Regions from separate parts of the Paenibacillus sp. FSL R7-0163 genome, predicted to be linked through region 2. Evidence: riboswitches for the same ligand, from Rfam matches in the RefSeq annotation. Region 2 holds a riboswitch; the other holds the start of a gene.
What was found. Region 2 has a riboswitch for glycine ahead of NST45_RS27625 (amino acid permease). Riboswitches for the same ligand answer to the same signal wherever they lie in the genome.

Region 1: another riboswitch for glycine. It lies ahead of gcvT (glycine cleavage system aminomethyltransferase GcvT); the one in region 2 lies ahead of NST45_RS27625 (amino acid permease).

The regions. Positions count from the first base shown of each region.
Region 1 is NZ_CP150224.1:6,735,018-6,743,213, forward strand. It holds gene NST45_RS29525 (helix-turn-helix transcriptional regulator) at 1-27, shown strand, start outside; gene gcvPB (aminomethyl-transferring glycine dehydrogenase subunit GcvPB) at 146-1,606, opposite strand; gene gcvPA (aminomethyl-transferring glycine dehydrogenase subunit GcvPA) at 1,603-2,955, opposite strand; gene gcvT (glycine cleavage system aminomethyltransferase GcvT) at 3,062-4,174, opposite strand; glycine riboswitch at 4,361-4,459, opposite strand; gene gcvH (glycine cleavage system protein GcvH) at 4,738-5,130, shown strand; gene NST45_RS29550 (flagellar motor protein MotB) at 5,559-6,389, opposite strand; gene NST45_RS29555 (flagellar motor protein) at 6,386-7,168, opposite strand; gene uvrB (excinuclease ABC subunit UvrB) at 7,348-8,196, shown strand, end outside.
Region 2 is NZ_CP150224.1:6,284,193-6,292,388, forward strand. It holds gene NST45_RS27605 (C39 family peptidase) at 69-644, opposite strand; gene NST45_RS27610 (DHA2 family efflux MFS transporter permease subunit) at 912-2,387, opposite strand; gene NST45_RS27615 (TetR-like C-terminal domain-containing protein) at 2,554-3,108, shown strand; gene NST45_RS27620 (DNA alkylation repair protein) at 3,179-3,886, shown strand; glycine riboswitch at 4,131-4,213, shown strand; gene NST45_RS27625 (amino acid permease) at 4,361-5,743, shown strand; gene NST45_RS27630 (HAMP domain-containing sensor histidine kinase) at 6,065-7,282, shown strand; gene NST45_RS27635 (DUF5643 domain-containing protein) at 7,370-8,196, opposite strand, start outside.

The DNA of each region.
Region 1 (8,196 bases), 450 kb from region 2:
GAATTGATAGAAATACTTAAGTTGTAAATTTTGATGATAAACATCAAAATACTCGTTTGTACATAAGATATAAAAGCCATCCTCCGAAATTAATCAACAACGGAGGATGGCTTTTATCTGTCTAGAACATTTTTTTGATAAGTACTTAACCGCAAGAACAATTCAAAACTGGCTTACGCGCAGCCTGTGTCTCATCCAAACGGCTAATCTCTGTGGTATGCGGTGCGTTGATTACAATTTCTGGTGTCTCCTGCGCTTCTTTCACAATCTGAATCATCGTATCGATGAAGCCGTCGAGCGTTTCTTTACTTTCGGTTTCCGTCGGCTCGATCATCATGCATTCCTCAACAGTCAGAGGGAAGTACACGGTTGGCGGGTGGTAGCCGAAGTCGAGCAATCGTTTAGCAACGTCTAAGGTGCGCACGCCATATTGCTTGAGGTTTTTGCCGGACATCACGAATTCATGCTTACATACACCCGGATATGGGATTTCAAAATACGGCGCCAGACGGTGCATCATATAGTTCGCATTCAGCACAGCATTTTCGGATACCTCACGCAGTCCGTCTGGACCATAGGTCCGGATATAGGCATAGGCACGAACCAGAATACCAAAGTTTCCATAAAAAGCTTTCACGCGTCCAATCGATTCAGGACCACCGAAGTGAAGTGAGAAGCTGCTATCTTCATTCTTTACCACAGTAGGTTGTGGCAAGAATGGAATGAGGATAGATTTTACGCCGACTGGTCCGGCTCCAGGGCCACCTCCGCCATGCGGGGTGCTCATTGTCTTATGCAAGTTCAGATGCACAACGTCAAAGCCCATGTCGCCAGGGCGGGTAATGCCCATAATGGCATTGGAGTTGGCTCCATCGTAATAGAGTAAGCCGCCTGCTTCATGCACGATCTCAGCAATCTCGACGATTTGGGTCTCGAACAAGCCGAGTGTGCTTGGGTTAGTCAGCATCAGTGCGGCTGTGTCACTGCCAACAGCTGCTTTGAGTGCTTCAAGATCAACCATCCCTTTATCTGTGGAAGGGATCGTGATCGTTTCAAGTCCTGCTGCTGAAGCACTAGCAGGATTGGTGCCGTGTGAGGAATCCGGCACGATAACCTTCGTGCGGGTCTCGCCGCGGCTTTCATGATAGGCGCGGATCATCATGAGGCCGGTCCATTCACCATGAGCACCTGCGGCAGGCTGTAAGGATACTGCATCCATGCCCGTCAGCGCGGACAGATCATTTTGTAGGGTATACATTAATTCCAGTGCGCCTTGAATACTTTCTTCTGGTTGGTAGGGATGAATTTTGGCGAAGCCGGAGAAGCGGGCAACATCTTCGTTAATCTTCGGATTGTATTTCATCGTGCATGAACCGAGTGGATAGAAGCCATTGTCTACACCAAAGTTGCGACGTGAAAGAGAAGTGTAGTGGCGAATGACATCCACTTCCGATACTTCTGGAAGTACGACGGGTTCGCTACGGAGTAAATCTGATGGAATTAGGGATTCCAAGGTTTCTTCCTGCGGCACATCGCATAGTGGCAAAGAATAGGCCGAACGGCCCGGACGGCTTAATTCAAAAATTAGACTTTGCTCCGGTTTCATAAACAGCCCTCCAGTGCGCTAGCGAATTGGTCGATTTCGGTTTTGCTTCTTTTTTCCGTTACGGCAACCAGCATATGTCCAGCAAGTTCAGGATAATCACGACCCAGATCATAACCCCCAAGATAACCTTCCTTCAGCAGCTTCGAATTAATAGAGGCCACACTGCTGCCTTCAGAAAGCTTCACGACAAATTCGTTAAAGAATGGGGAGGAGAAGGCAAGTTCAGCACCTGTTAGTCCGCTAAGTTTATTAGCAGCGTAATGGCTTTTGCGAATATTTAGCTCGCCTACTTCACGCATGCCTTCTTTGCCCATAACGGACAAGTAGACGGATGCGCAGAGAGCCAGCAGCGCCTGATTGGAGCAGATATTCGATGTCGCTTTTTCACGCCGAATATGTTGTTCACGCGCTTGAAGTGTAAGAACGAAGCCACGTTTACCGTTACGGTCTACCGTTTGGCCAACGATCCGGCCTGGCATGCGGCGCATCAGGTGATCAGCTACGGCAAAGAATCCGCAAGTTGGACCCCCGAGAGAAGCCGGAATACCGAGTGGCTGAGCATCACCCACTACGATGTCGGCTCCAAGTTTGCCCGGAGTTTCAAGTACACCTAGAGCTATTGGGTTCGCGCTGACTACAAGAAGACCTTTAACCGCGTGAATCAGCGGCTCAACCGAGCGAAGATCCTCGATGCTGCCGAAGAAGTTAGGCGATTGAATAAGCACTGCGGCAGTATCTCCATCGATAGCTTCAGCGAGTTTAGCTTGATCGGTAACACCGTCTTTATAGTCAATCTCCACCACCTCCAGACCCCAAGCATTAGCCGAAGTACGTAGCACTTGGCGAGCCTCAGGATGAACGGTACGGGAGACGATTAATTTTTTGCGTTTGGTAGCACCAGCCGCGAGAACCGCTGCTTCGGACAAAGCTGTAGCGCCATCATACATACTGGCATTGGCAACTTTCATACCGGTTAGTTCGCAAATGTAGGATTGGAATTCGAAGATCGCTTGCAGCTCACCTTGGCTGATCTCCGGTTGATAAGGAGTGTAGGCAGTGTAGAATTCAGAACGGGAAATGACATGGTTGATGACCACAGGGATGTGATGATCGTATAATCCGGCGCCGAGGAAGCTGGCGTGAGAATCAAAGTCGGCATTTTGGTCAGCCAAACCTTTCATGTGGCGCAGCAGGGCGTATTCATCGAGTGGTTCAGACATCGGCATAGTGCCTTGGTAACGTACCGCTTCAGGAATATCGGAGAACAGCTCATCTATAGACTGAATCCCGACGGCCTCCATCATCTCTACGCGGTCCTGTTCTGTCATGGGCAGATAACGGTGCTTCATTAAGGTTTCACTCCTTGGCTTTTTTAAAATATAAGAAAGTACAATTTTCACGCTATACTTTATCCTTCTATTTCTCGCTTAAAAGCTCACCGTCCTTATATGGACGCTAAAGGCGTTTATACTTGTAAAAAGGGGCCTTGATCACTACAGCCTTAAGCTGCTTGCCGCGTATCTCTACGTAAACCTCTGTGCCTATTTCACTGTAAGCAGCATCAATCAAAGCCAACCCCAGGTTCCGTTTCAGCGTAGGGGACTGTGTTCCGGTTGTGACCTCACCAATCTTAACCCCATCTGCCCAAACAGGATAATGGGATCGTGGAATGCCTCGATCAATCATTTCTAGGCCGACAAGGCGACGGGGAATCCCAGCTTCTTTTTGCTGTATTAGTGCATCGCGTCCGATAAAGTCTATTTTGTCCAGCTTCACGAAGAACTGTACTCCTGCTTCAAGCGGGGTGATGTCAGCGGATAGCTCCTGACCGTACAGTGGTAATTTTGCCTCAAAACGCAGGGTATCCCGTGCACCCAGTCCAGCAGGTGTTAATCCGTGAGGCGCGCCTGCAGCAAGCAGTCCGTTCCATAACGTTTCTGCACCTTCCAGCGAAGCGTAGATCTCGAAGCCATCTTCACCGGTATAACCCGTACGGGAGATAAGTACCTCTACACCGCAAACGGTGGCGCGTTCGATGAAATGGAAAGGCTTGAGTGTTGAAATAGGAGCATCAGTAACTTCCGCGAGAATGGTCTCTGCCAGAGGACCCTGCAAGGCGAGCAAAAGCGTCTCGTCAGAGACATTAGTGAGCGTGACTTCACCGAATTCAGAGCTCAGATGCTCTTGCAGCCACTGGAAGTCTTTGTCGATGTTGGAGGCATTAACGACGAGCATATAATGCCCTTCGCTTAGGCGATACACGAGTAGATCGTCGACAACTCCGCCATTTGGATAACAGAGCAGCGTATATTGCGCCGCACCATCTGTGAGGCGGCTGACATCATTGGTTGTCATTTTTTGCAAAAAGGCTTCTGCACCGCTCCCAATCACCATGAATTCACCCATATGCGAGACATCGAACAGCCCAGCCTGCTGGCGAACGGCTTCATGCTCTTTTACGATACCTGTAAACTGTACTGGCAGCTCCCAGCCACCGAAGTCAATGCATCTGGATTCCGCATAAGCGGAATAGAGATCATAAAAAGGTGTTCTTCTCAAAGCATCCATGTCGTCACTCCCCTTGATCTGATTACATACGAAAAAAGGACAGGCAGAAGCAATCATGCATAAATGCACAAATCGCTTTCTGCTCTGTCCTTTGTACCTGAGAGTTACCCTGCCGTAACTAGCTTGCAGGTTTCCCCGTTGGTGATCTGACGCATCTAGCCTTGCGTCTGATGCTCTCCAGAGATACGTCCGACAAAGGTCCTTTTGCCTGAGAGATTCACCCCTGTTAGGGCTTACTCCTTCGGCGCCGTCTTCAAGTGAGACAGTCTCTCCCTATGCCATCATCCGCAACTATATTTATTTCAAATATAAGAAAGTATATGGTTCACATTATACATTATCCTTATATTTCTCCGAGAAACGGTTATTGTCTATAAAAAGACGACAACGTCGTTTCTTCTTGTATGTCTCCATTAAACGGGTATAGTCGGGCGCTGTCAACAAGAAAACGTCGAAAAAATGACAAATTTAAATTTCCTGTTAGTAATATTGACATTGTGAGCCGGGATAACTTAGGCTATAACTAAATTTAGAACTCCAAATTGGAAATGAGGCGGCTTGAAATGAGTGAAGTATTAGACAACCTTCTTTACAGCGAAGAGCATGAATGGGCACAGCAAGTAGAAGGACGAGTAGTACGTGTTGGGATTACGGACCATGCTCAGCATTTATTAGGCGACATCGTATTTGTTGAGTTTCCTGAGGTAGGATCAACCATTTCGGCCGGTGACAGCGTAGGCAGTATCGAATCCGTTAAGACGGTATCGGAATTGTATTCGCCCGTCTCTGGGACGGTTACCAAGGTGAATGATGGATTAGAAGCTAGTCCGGAGCTTATCAATGATCAGCCATATGGCGGGGGTTGGATTTTTGAGATTGAAGTTGATGGAGAATATGCTGATGCTGTAAAAGGTCTGTTAGATGCAGCCGGTTATAGCGCGTTAGTTGCTGAATAATTGGAAATTGGGGACGGGAAATAGTCTGATCAAGTGTGATGTTTTTAGCAGCAAGTTTCTGCGATTTGGGGACTTGCTGTTTGTGTTTCTTATGTAGATTGTGCGAGTATTCGTAAACCCAATCGAGTGGTTTGAGGGTCTAGTGGAGTATGGAATTAGGGAAAACCTCCCTCATTTTAGACGATTATAGCTTGAGAGTTAGGGTTTTAGGGAATTCCTCCCTAATCATCTCGGTAAAACCACTATTTCAGACTAAAAAGAGTAATAATCAGGGAGTAATTCCCTCATTCCGCGATTGGATACGATAATAGGTGAATAATCAGGGAGGTTTTCCCTAATTAAATTAGGTGAAACCCCTTTGTTGGTCAATGTGGTAATTGCAAAGGCTCCTGCCGCCGAACTTAGCTCTGAGCGCAAACAACTATATTTTATTCCACCTCTTGAAGCTGTCGAAGTACAATGATCTCTACGCGTCGATTTTTTTGTTTGCCTGCTACCGTAGTATTATCTGCTGTTGGTCGGGTATCGGCATAACCTGCATATTGAAAAGTGTCCGGGTTCAGTCCTTCATTATCTAAGAAAAAGCGCAGCACAGAAAGCGCACGAGCACCCGATAGCTCCCAATTGTCGTTATAACGGGAAGCTGATGACACTGGTGTATTATCCGTATGTCCTTCAATGCTGATCGTTGCCCCGATATCTTTGAATAAGCCTGACAACTGCTGAAGAGCAGGAAGGGCTGGTGACTTCACATCTGCTTTACCCACATCAAAAAGAAAACGGTCGCTGAGCGTGATTTCTATGCCCTGCGGTTTGTCGGCTACAAATATTTGTTCACCGAGATTATTCTCCTCCACATAGTGGGTGATCACACCCATTAACTCAGCAAGCTTCGCCTCTTGTTCTCGAAAAGCCAACTCCCGTGCTGAAGGTGTTTCATTCTCCGTTTGTTTATCAGAACCGTCATTTGGTTTTGCAGTTGCGTTCCCATTCCCATCTGTACTCTCTGGTTTGTTGTCAGGGGTCTTTCCAGCATCTAAAATACCATCTCCGCCTTCAAGAACAGTGCTGCTCGACTTGAAAGTCTGGGATAAAGAGCCGGTTACGATATTGTATTTGTCAGTGTCCAGGCTGCTCATCGCATACAATATAACGAAAAATATAAGTAAAAGCGTAATTAGATCTGCGTAAGTAATCATCCAACGATCACGGCTTTCTCGATTCTCTACCCGCCGTTTGCGCCGGTCTCTTTGTCTCATATAAAACCTCTTGCTTCTGCACGGTCATCTGTGGTGGTGTCTGAAATGAAGGAGTTCAGTTTTTTACGCACCAGCAACGGATGATCCCCGTTTTGTAGAGAAAGAATGCCTACTAGCAGCATCTCCATGCTATGCAGCTCACTTTGGCTGCGGGATTTGATTTTGGAACCAATGGGTAAAAATATTAGATTAGCGATGGCTACTCCGTACAGTGTTGCAGTGAACGCTACTGCGATAGAGGTACCTAGATTTGATGGGTCTGTAAGGTTGCCCAGTACCCTAATGAGTCCCATAACTGTACCGATGATCCCCATCGTTGGAGCATATCCACCAGCGGCTTCAAAAATCTTGGCGTAGCTTTCATGCTTCAATTCTTTCGCATCCATTTCCAATTCCAAAATCTGTCTTACCTGCTCAGGGTCGGTGCCGTCGACGATAAGCAGCAGTCCTTCACGTGTAAAAGGATCAGGATGTACCTCCGCTTGTTTTTCGAGCATTAAAACGCCGCCGCGGCGGGCCACTGTGGCCATTGCGATGAGCTCTTCTGCCTTCTCTTCATCACGTTCAGGATTGCGACCAAAAGCCATGCGCAGAGCGGTGGGAATGGAACGTAGCTTAGCTGCCGGGAAGCTGATCATTACGGCGGCAATCGTACCTCCAAATACAATCAAAGCTGCATTAAGCTGCAGCAGTCCGGAAAGGCTTCCGCCTTCCCAGAGGTAGCCGCCGATTAGCGCAGCCAGTCCGGCCACTAGGCCGATTATTGCGGTAATATCCATGCTTCAAGCTCCTAACATTTCTGTGTATTATGGTTTGCATCGATCTAAGCAACACTGTATAATGAACGGGAACACATATTCTTATCTTCCATATTTTTTACTATCGTATGGAGAGAGAAGATTCAGACAACAATTATAATATATTAATCTAGTTTAGACGATAGAGGGGAGACGGGCAAATGAGTGATATTGTCGTCAGTACGAAGACTTTTGAATTGGAGTCCGAGTATACACCCCAGGGCGATCAGCCTCATGCCATAGATGAATTACTACAAGGCATCCGGCAGGGTAAGAAGCACCAGACGCTGCTGGGAGCGACAGGTACAGGGAAGACCTTTACTGTCGCGCAAGTTATTTCCAAATTAAATCGCCCCACGCTGGTTATTGCGCATAACAAGACACTGGCTGCCCAGCTGGCAAGTGAGTTTAAGGAGTTTTTCCCGAATAATTCGGTAGACTATTTCGTCAGCTACTACGACTATTACCAACCAGAGGCGTACATTCCCTCCTCCGATACTTATATTGAGAAAGATTCCAGCATTAACGAAGAGATTGATAAACTTCGCCACTCCGCGACAAGCTCCTTGTTCGAACGGCGTGACGTTATTATTGTAGCGAGTGTGTCTTGTATTTACGGTCTCGGTTCACCAATGGAATACGGAAGCTTGCTGTTGTCCTTGCGGGTTGGGATGGAGAAGCCGCGCAATGAGATTCTGAGCAGACTGGTGGATATTCAATACCAGCGCAATGATATCAATTTTGTACGCGGAACATTCCGTGTACGTGGTGATGTGGTTGAAATCTTCCCGGCCTCTCAGGGTGAACATGCGATTCGCGTTGAATTGTTTGGCGATGAGATTGAGCGGATCACTGAAATTGATGTTTTAACGGGTGAATTGATCGGTGAACGCGACCATGTCGCCATTTTTCCGGCTTCTCACTTTGTTACCAAGGAAGAAACGATGCGTGTAGCAATAGTCAATATTGAACGGGAGCTGGAAGAGCGGCTGACCGTGCTTCGTGACGCA
Region 2 (8,196 bases):
AAAAAAGTCAGAAATAAAACGAATGAAGTTACAGTTAACAGCAGCGTTTTCTTAATGGGAAGCCCTCCTTAAATATATTTGTTGAAGCCATGAAGTCCCCATCTCCAGGTTCTATCGTAGCTGGAGCCACCTTTAATGTTGGTGTATAACATGGAGGTTTTTGTGCCCCCACTCGGGTTCATGTGTTGAATCCAATCATTTCCACTATATGTGTCGTACCCATAGATAACTACTGCGTGCCCGCCACCGGTAGCACTATTCCATTTCCAGCTTACATATATAGGACTGCCAACATTATCAATCTGGTTTTTTACATCGCTGTAAGATAGTGCTCCTGTATGATTCCAACTGGAGACACCATAATCATGAATGCCTTCTTGAACAGTTCCATAAGATTCACTCTCGTCTGTTGTACAGCCGGAGGTTCCCTTCACATGATCATAAAAAGAACATTGGCTTACAGAGATTCCGTAATATTGAAGTATGGTAACGCTAGTCGCAGCCCAGCACCAATTATTCTTAGCTTGTGTAGCTGTAGGGTAGCCAATTAAATTAGTCGCATATGCTTGGGAAACAAAAGAAAAAAGAAAGACTGAAACAAAGGTTCCAACAAGCATCAATCTCTTTTTTAAAGATAGTTTCATGAATGGAATCAGCTCCTTATTATGGATTAATATTCCTTTTAATAACACTATTAAAATACCATATATTAACTTATGTGTAAAGTTTAAATATTTTTTCGTTTTTATAATAGATTCTACACATTTGATATGGAGAGGGGGATACTGATATGGATAAGGAAATATTGATGCTCGTAGGAATACGTGCTCCAATGATCCAAAGCAAGCCATTCATAACAAAAGCCACTCCGCTAAGGAATGGCTTTTCTTCATATACACTGCAATTACTAGTTACAACGGAGGTTCTTCTTTGCTAACTAGGTTTGCTTTCCTTTCAATCATGAGCTTGTTTTTCGTGGGCATAAATAATGTTATAACAAATGCGGCAATGGATAAAATCATCATGAAGTAGTAGGCGTCACTTGCCCCAAGAATCGATGTAAGGGATTTAAGGATCTCAGGAGTAGCGGAGGGATTATTCTGCATCAGTGTAGTTACATGACTGGTTGCCTGCACTGTATAAATTGTAATTACGACAGCAGTACCAATGGCCCCGGCAATTTGGCGAACGGTATTATTCACAGCTGTACCATGAGTGCCAAGTTGTTTGGGCAACGCATTTAGTCCGGCTGTATTGAGTGGCATAGTAATGAAGCTTAATCCAATTCGCAGGCCTATGGTACGAATCATTAGATAAGTATACGTGGTCGATTCAGATAAATCTGTTACCGCCCACATAGATGGAATAATAAACAATAGGCCAATGATGAACAGCGGTTTCGCACCGAAACGGTCGTATAATTTACCGGTGACGGGTGACATGAACGCATTTACGAGTGCGCCCGGCAACAATAGTAGTCCTGCATCAAATGCTGTAAACCCGCGACCATTCTGCAGATAAATAGGCAATAAGATCATATCTGCGTACATCATCATTGTGATTAATACGTTAATAAGAGATGTCATCGTAAACACTTTATTTTTGAAGACCGACAGGTTTAGCAGTGGATCATCCGATTTGATTTGTCGAAGACAGAATACGGCTGTTACCACGACCCCAATCCCTAAGGTTAGGATCACGATTACATCATCCCAGCCTTTACTTCCTGCACTACTGAAGCCGTATAAAATTAAGCCGAATCCGACGGTTGATAAAAGAACACTTACCACATCAAGCTTCGACTTAGACGTCTCAGATACATTCACTAAATACTTGAACGCCAACGCTATAACAATGAGGACAAGTGGAATAAGCCCGATAAATAACCAGCGCCAAGAGTGGTATTCGACAACAAAACCCGCGAGCGTTGGCCCAATAGCAGGAGCGAATATCATCGCCAGCCCAAGCAGTCCCATAGCGCTGCCACGTTTTTCAACGGGGAAGATCGCGAGCACAACACTCATCATGAGCGGCATTATAATCCCTGCACCGGCAGCTTGGATCATCCGTCCGATTAAGAGTAGACTAAAGCTCGGCGCTGCTACACAAATTATAGAACCGATTAATAAAAATGACATGGCACTTATAAATAATTGCCGTGTTGTAAAACGTTTCATTAAATAGGCCGTAATCGGAATCAAAATCCCGTTGATCAGCATAAATCCTGTTGAAATCCATTGTACGGTTGTTGCTGTGACATCAAAAACATCCATCAAACTACTTAAGGCGACATTTAAAAGCGTCTGATTGAGTGTGGATAAGAAACAACCAAAGATTAAGATGGTTAATAAGATCCCTTTATTTATGTTCTTAGTGTCTTCTTGCATGTTGCAGTCCTCTCTTCATTGCTTTTTCGACATAGTGTCAATAAAATAAATCATATCAGGATTTAAAAAGTATTCCTATTTGCAATTTTATTGAAAATGTCGACTAATCGACAGAATAGGCAAATTAGTTGATGAAAGGCCATTTAAACGATAATAGAGGGATGAAATGACTGAACATAAAAGAGTTGACCCACGAGCCATTCGCTCAAAAAAGATGTTGAAAAACGCTGTTTTTTCATTATTGTCCGACAATGTGGAGATTTCGCAATTGACCGTCCAAAAAATCGCCAACCGCGCGGAACTAAATCGCGCAACGTTTTATTTGCATTATGAGGATATTAACGATTTATTGCGCCAGATCGTACATGAAATCTTCGATGACCTATCCATGAAGGTTGAACCGCTATTACAAATGAAGAGCAACAACGAACAGGAGCAGCTGATCACCTTTTTAAATTATTTTTTTGAATACCGGAAAGTTTTTGCTGTATTGATTGAGCATAAAGGCTTCAAAAACCACTTGACCAACCTGTTAAAAAATACTGTCGAAAAACGAAGAAACGCGAGGAACATTGACTCTACTAAGGAGGTAGTCTCCGTTGATATTATTGCAGCCTCACTACTGGGGATTATTATGTGGTGGATTAAGGATGGCAACCAATATAGCGCTGAATACATAGCGGGGCAAATTACCTTGATGTATAAAAGAAGATATTTATAAGGGCTTTTATGATATATTCAAGTAAAGTTTGAGTCCCTAGCCAATATTCATAAAAAAGGAAGTGCGAACAATGGATTTAGAAACGGTCATGCAAGAGCTTGAAGCTCTCGGCAAGGAACGCACCAAGAAAATATATCTATCCAATGGCGCGCACGAACCGCTTTTTGGTGTGGCCACAGGCCAGATGAAGCCTATCTTCAGAAAAATAAAACATAATCAACCCTTGGCCGAGCAGCTTTATGCTACGGGAAATTACGACGCTATGTATTTTGCCGGGGTGATCGCGGAGCCTAAAGCAATGTCAGAGTCGGATTTTGAGCGGTGGATTGCTGGGGCTTATTTCTATATGCTATCGGACTTTGTGGTGGCAGTAACGTTGGCGGAGACGGATATTGCGCAAGAGGTTTCTGATAAATGGATTGCAAGTGATATAGAGTTGAAAATGTCGGCGGGCTGGAACTGTTACTGCTGGCTGCTCGGAAACCGCCCGGACAGTGAATTTTCCGCAGAAAAATTGGCCGCTATGTTGGAGCTTGCTAAAAATACGATTCATGATGCCCCTGAACGAACGAAATACGCAATGAACAATTTCATCTACACTGTGGGCGTATCCTATCTGCCGCTTCATGATAAAGCGGTTGAGATTGCAAAGGAAGTTGGCCCGGTGGAAGTCCATACCGGTAGTGCAAAAAGCAAGATTTTGAATGCTTCAATTAATATTCAAAAGGCAGTTGATAAATCGCAGCTGGGCTTCAAACGAAAACATGTAAGGTGTTAGTCAGTCATGGAGTGCTAAGGAGAGCGTATTGAAGGTTGTGCCTGCAGACAGAAGAATTGGCGGCTTGGCTGACAAGCCCTTAATTGTGTGCAATAAAAGTTAATGGAACAATAATAAAGCGGTAATTAATGTTATTGACAAAATATTTGACAATGATTAGTATTGAAAAATATTAAAAATGAAGTTAGCGACATAAAAATTAAATAATTCGCAAGCTATGATTGCTATGGATCACACTATAGCAGGAGCAGCTTCTGGAGAGACCGTGGGGGAATCCCCCGGCGCCGAAGGGTTCACAATCTCAGGCAAAAGGACAGAAGAGTACTAGATAATTCATTTGTTATTCTGATCATCGTCAGAATAAATAAATGTATTTTATTTATTATTCTTATACCTAAGAGATTGGAGCGTATCCAATCTCTTTTTTGTTATCATTTTTACTTGTTATTTTTTTCACATAAGGGGGAGTTCGAAATGGCAGCACAAGAATTAAAGAGAGATTTAGAGAATCGACATGTTCAGCTCATTGCGATTGGTGGAACCATCGGTACCGGATTATTTCTAGGATCTGGAAAAGCTATACAGCTGGCAGGACCATCGATCATTTTTGCTTATTTAATCGTGGGTATCGCTATTTTCTTTGTGATGAGGGCATTGGGAGAACTTCTGTTGTCAAAAGCAGGTTATCAATCTTTTACAGACATTGCCGAAGATTATCTTGGACCGCGGGCGGCGTTTGTAACTGGATGGACCTATTGGTTTTGCTGGATCATGACGGCTATGGCCGATATTATAGCTGTTGGGGTCTATGTACAATATTGGTTTGATATCCCGCAATGGATACCCGCAGTCATTTGTTTAATTATTTTATTAGGACTCAATTTATTAACTGTAAAAAGCTTTGGCGAATTGGAATTTTGGTTTGCTTTAATTAAGGTAATCACTATTCTCGCGTTAATTGCCATAGGGGTAGTTTTACTGGTGATTGGATTCAAAACAACTACCGGAACGGTTGCGCTCAGTAATATTTGGGCACATGGGGGAGTATTTCCAAACGGGATTTCCGGGTTCTTACTTTCATTTCAAATGGTTGTGTTTGCTTTTGTGGGTGTGGAATTGGTGGGGGTATCAGCAGCGGAAACATCCAATCCAGAAAAAACTATCCCATCGGCGATTAATAAAATACCTTTACGAATTCTATTTTTCTACGTGGGTGCTATTATTGCCTTATTATGCATCAACGCTTGGACAGAACTAAACCCGGCAGAAAGTCCTTTTGTTAAAACATTTAGTTTAGTGGGGATTCCGATTGCCGCGGGGGTTATTAATTTCGTTGTATTAACTTCAGCTGCTTCCGCTTGTAACAGCGGGATGTTCTCAACAAGCCGGATTCTATACAATCTAAGCAGAAATGACCAGGCTCCAGCCAACTTTGCAAAGCTTAATAAAAATCATGTACCAAGTAATGCTTTATTCATATCCACGCTTGTCTTATCTGTAGGGGCTTTGTTGAGTAAGCTGATTCCGGAGACGGCCTTTGGCATCGTGACAACGATTAGTGCCATTTGTTTCATCTGGGTTTGGGGCGTCGTTCTAATTTGCCATTTGCGATATAAAAAGACGAAGCCGGAATTGCAGGCCAAATCAAAATTCAAGGCACCGTTCACACCTTTTGTGAATTATGTTGTTCTAGCCTTGTTTGCAATCATACTCATAATTATGCTGTTTGCTGATGAAACTCGTCCGGCATTATTGTTGACGCCTTTATGGTTTATTTTATTATTTGTTTTGTATTCGATAAATAGAAGAAAGAGGGAAAGAGATAATAAAATAATCAGGACCGAAACACCTCTCTAGTTTATGAGGAAAGCTTTAACCGGCGCAGAAGCCGTGGTTATATTCAACCGCGACTGGGCAGGGAGCCCTTGCCGGTTTCAAGCGTTCCTACATGGACGTTTGCTTAAAGAATATGCAAAGTTAAACAGAAAACCGGAAGATACTGTTAAAATGGTATCTCCCGGTTTTTTAGTTTTTTACAAACTATAATATCATCGAGTTTACAGTTTTTTTCAGTTATTGTTTATTACTATTTCAACTGATATAATTCTTATTTCGACAATAAGTTTACAAGTAAGATAACTATCGTAATGGTAAAATCAATTTAAAAGTGGTGAATTCATGAGAGAGTTCTACAGTCGGGTGAATCGAAAAACCTATTACATATTAATGTTAATGATCATCGTTCTTATGATGTTTGGATTGATACTATCTACCCTAGAGTTAGATGGGATTGATTTTGGTTATATCATTCATTTTTTATGTGTGGCGTTTCTAACGGTTTGTTTATGGATTTACCCTAAGCATGAGACACATACTTTTAGAAAGATTATCATTCTATTTGGATTTGCGTATTTTTATACGCTATTCTTTTTATATCCTCAAACATGGACTACCTATATCCTCATTTGTCTTATTCCTGCACTGTCTATTCTATTTTTTGATTTAAAATTGTTCTATTTTTCCTTCATTATAAATGGGGTACTAATGGTAGTTACATTTGGCTATATCCTCTTGATTGATAGAGGGGATTTATATACATATTTACATTATGATATGCTAGGCAATTTCATTAATATAATAGCGGTTCAAGTGTTATTATTTTTCATTTTTCAAATATCATTTAAACGGATGAAAAAACAGCAGCTTTATTATGAACAATTACAGCAATCTGAGCGTTTAAAGATGGTTGGACAATTAACAGCTGCCGTTGCGCACGAAATTAGAAATCCAGTGACAGTGGTTAGAGGTTTTTTGCAGTTTTTTGATGAGGATCCTTCATTTGATGATCCTATGAAAAGAAAATTTAAATTAATGATTGATGAATTAAACACAGTAGAACAGATTATCTCGCAATTTCTAACCCTTTCAAAGCCAAATGGAGAGCAAAAATTAGAAAAAGTAGATGTGAAGGATGTACTTGAAAGTGTTACAGGATTGCTCCATTCCTACGCAATGTTATCTGATAATCAAATCGTTACCTACGTAGAAGAAGATTGCATGATTTCTATTAATAAAATTGAATTTAAGCAGCTGCTTATTAATATAATAAAAAATGCTTTAGAGGCTTCGGAAGTTGGTAAATCTGTCTCTATTATGGCGAATAGGAACAATAATTTTATTGAGATAACAATCATCGATGAAGGAAGCGGGATGTCGGAAGCTGAGGTTAAGTCGCTAGGCACTCCTTTTTATTCATTAAAAAGTAATGGAACAGGTTTAGGATTAATGATTTGCTTTAATATCGTAGAAAAATACGGCGGGGAAATTTATTATAGTAGCTCTGAAGGTAAGGGGACAACAGCTACTATCCGCTTTTTAGCTATAAATGATCAGTAATAATGAGCCTTCTTTCAATTGAACAAAGGGGATTACCTCAAGCCTTCGGCTGGAGAGGTAATCCCCTTTTCCTAGCTGCGTTAACGATTATTTTAGAGGGATTTTGATCTCCAGTTGCTTGTTATAATTTTTAACTACATTGCCTTTGGCATCTAATTTATAGGCCCCGGTGTTGCCTTTTTCAAATACGGCTTGATAAGGTCTGATAACTAGATATTCAGCGGCTGAGCGAGGCGCTTCGAACAATAAATCTTCAGAAACCGTATTTTGAGTTGCTGCAATAGAATCTCTTGCAATAGATTCTAATTTATTGCCCAGATTATCATAAATGTCATATCCTAAAGCCTGGCCTTGGGTGGCAACCCCTTTAACCGCTAAAGCGATACGCACAGAAGTCTCTCCCGCAGCAACACGGGTGGTTTTGATTTCAAATTGGTTGTCTTTCTTTATAGCAGGTAGCTGAATATTACGCACTAATCCTGCTTGCTTGAGGGAAAATTTAAGTACATACGGGTTTTCGATTCCGTTAAGCTTCACATAGATACTCAATTCAGAGGAAGCCAGGCTTGCCTTTTGTTGCTCGGTTAGCCATCCGGTCTGCAATACAACAACCGCCTTGTTGGCATCTCCGTCACTGATCCAGCGTGGTGTTTTTAAATCGATGCCTCCTGGTTGAGCGAGCTTGGCGTCTATTCCCACAATAGTACCTTCTGCAAGATAGGGTTCGCCTTTATCATTTAAGGTTACTCCTGCGAGCATTCCTGAAAATAGCGATCCCTCACGGCTCAGGTCGATCTTAATATAATTACCGTCAAACTGTGCACTGCCCTTTAAAGTAAGCTGATCGTGTGAATCGGCCACTTTTGTTGTATTCAGGGAAGCTTCAACAGCGGGTTGAGCACTGGATGCTTGGG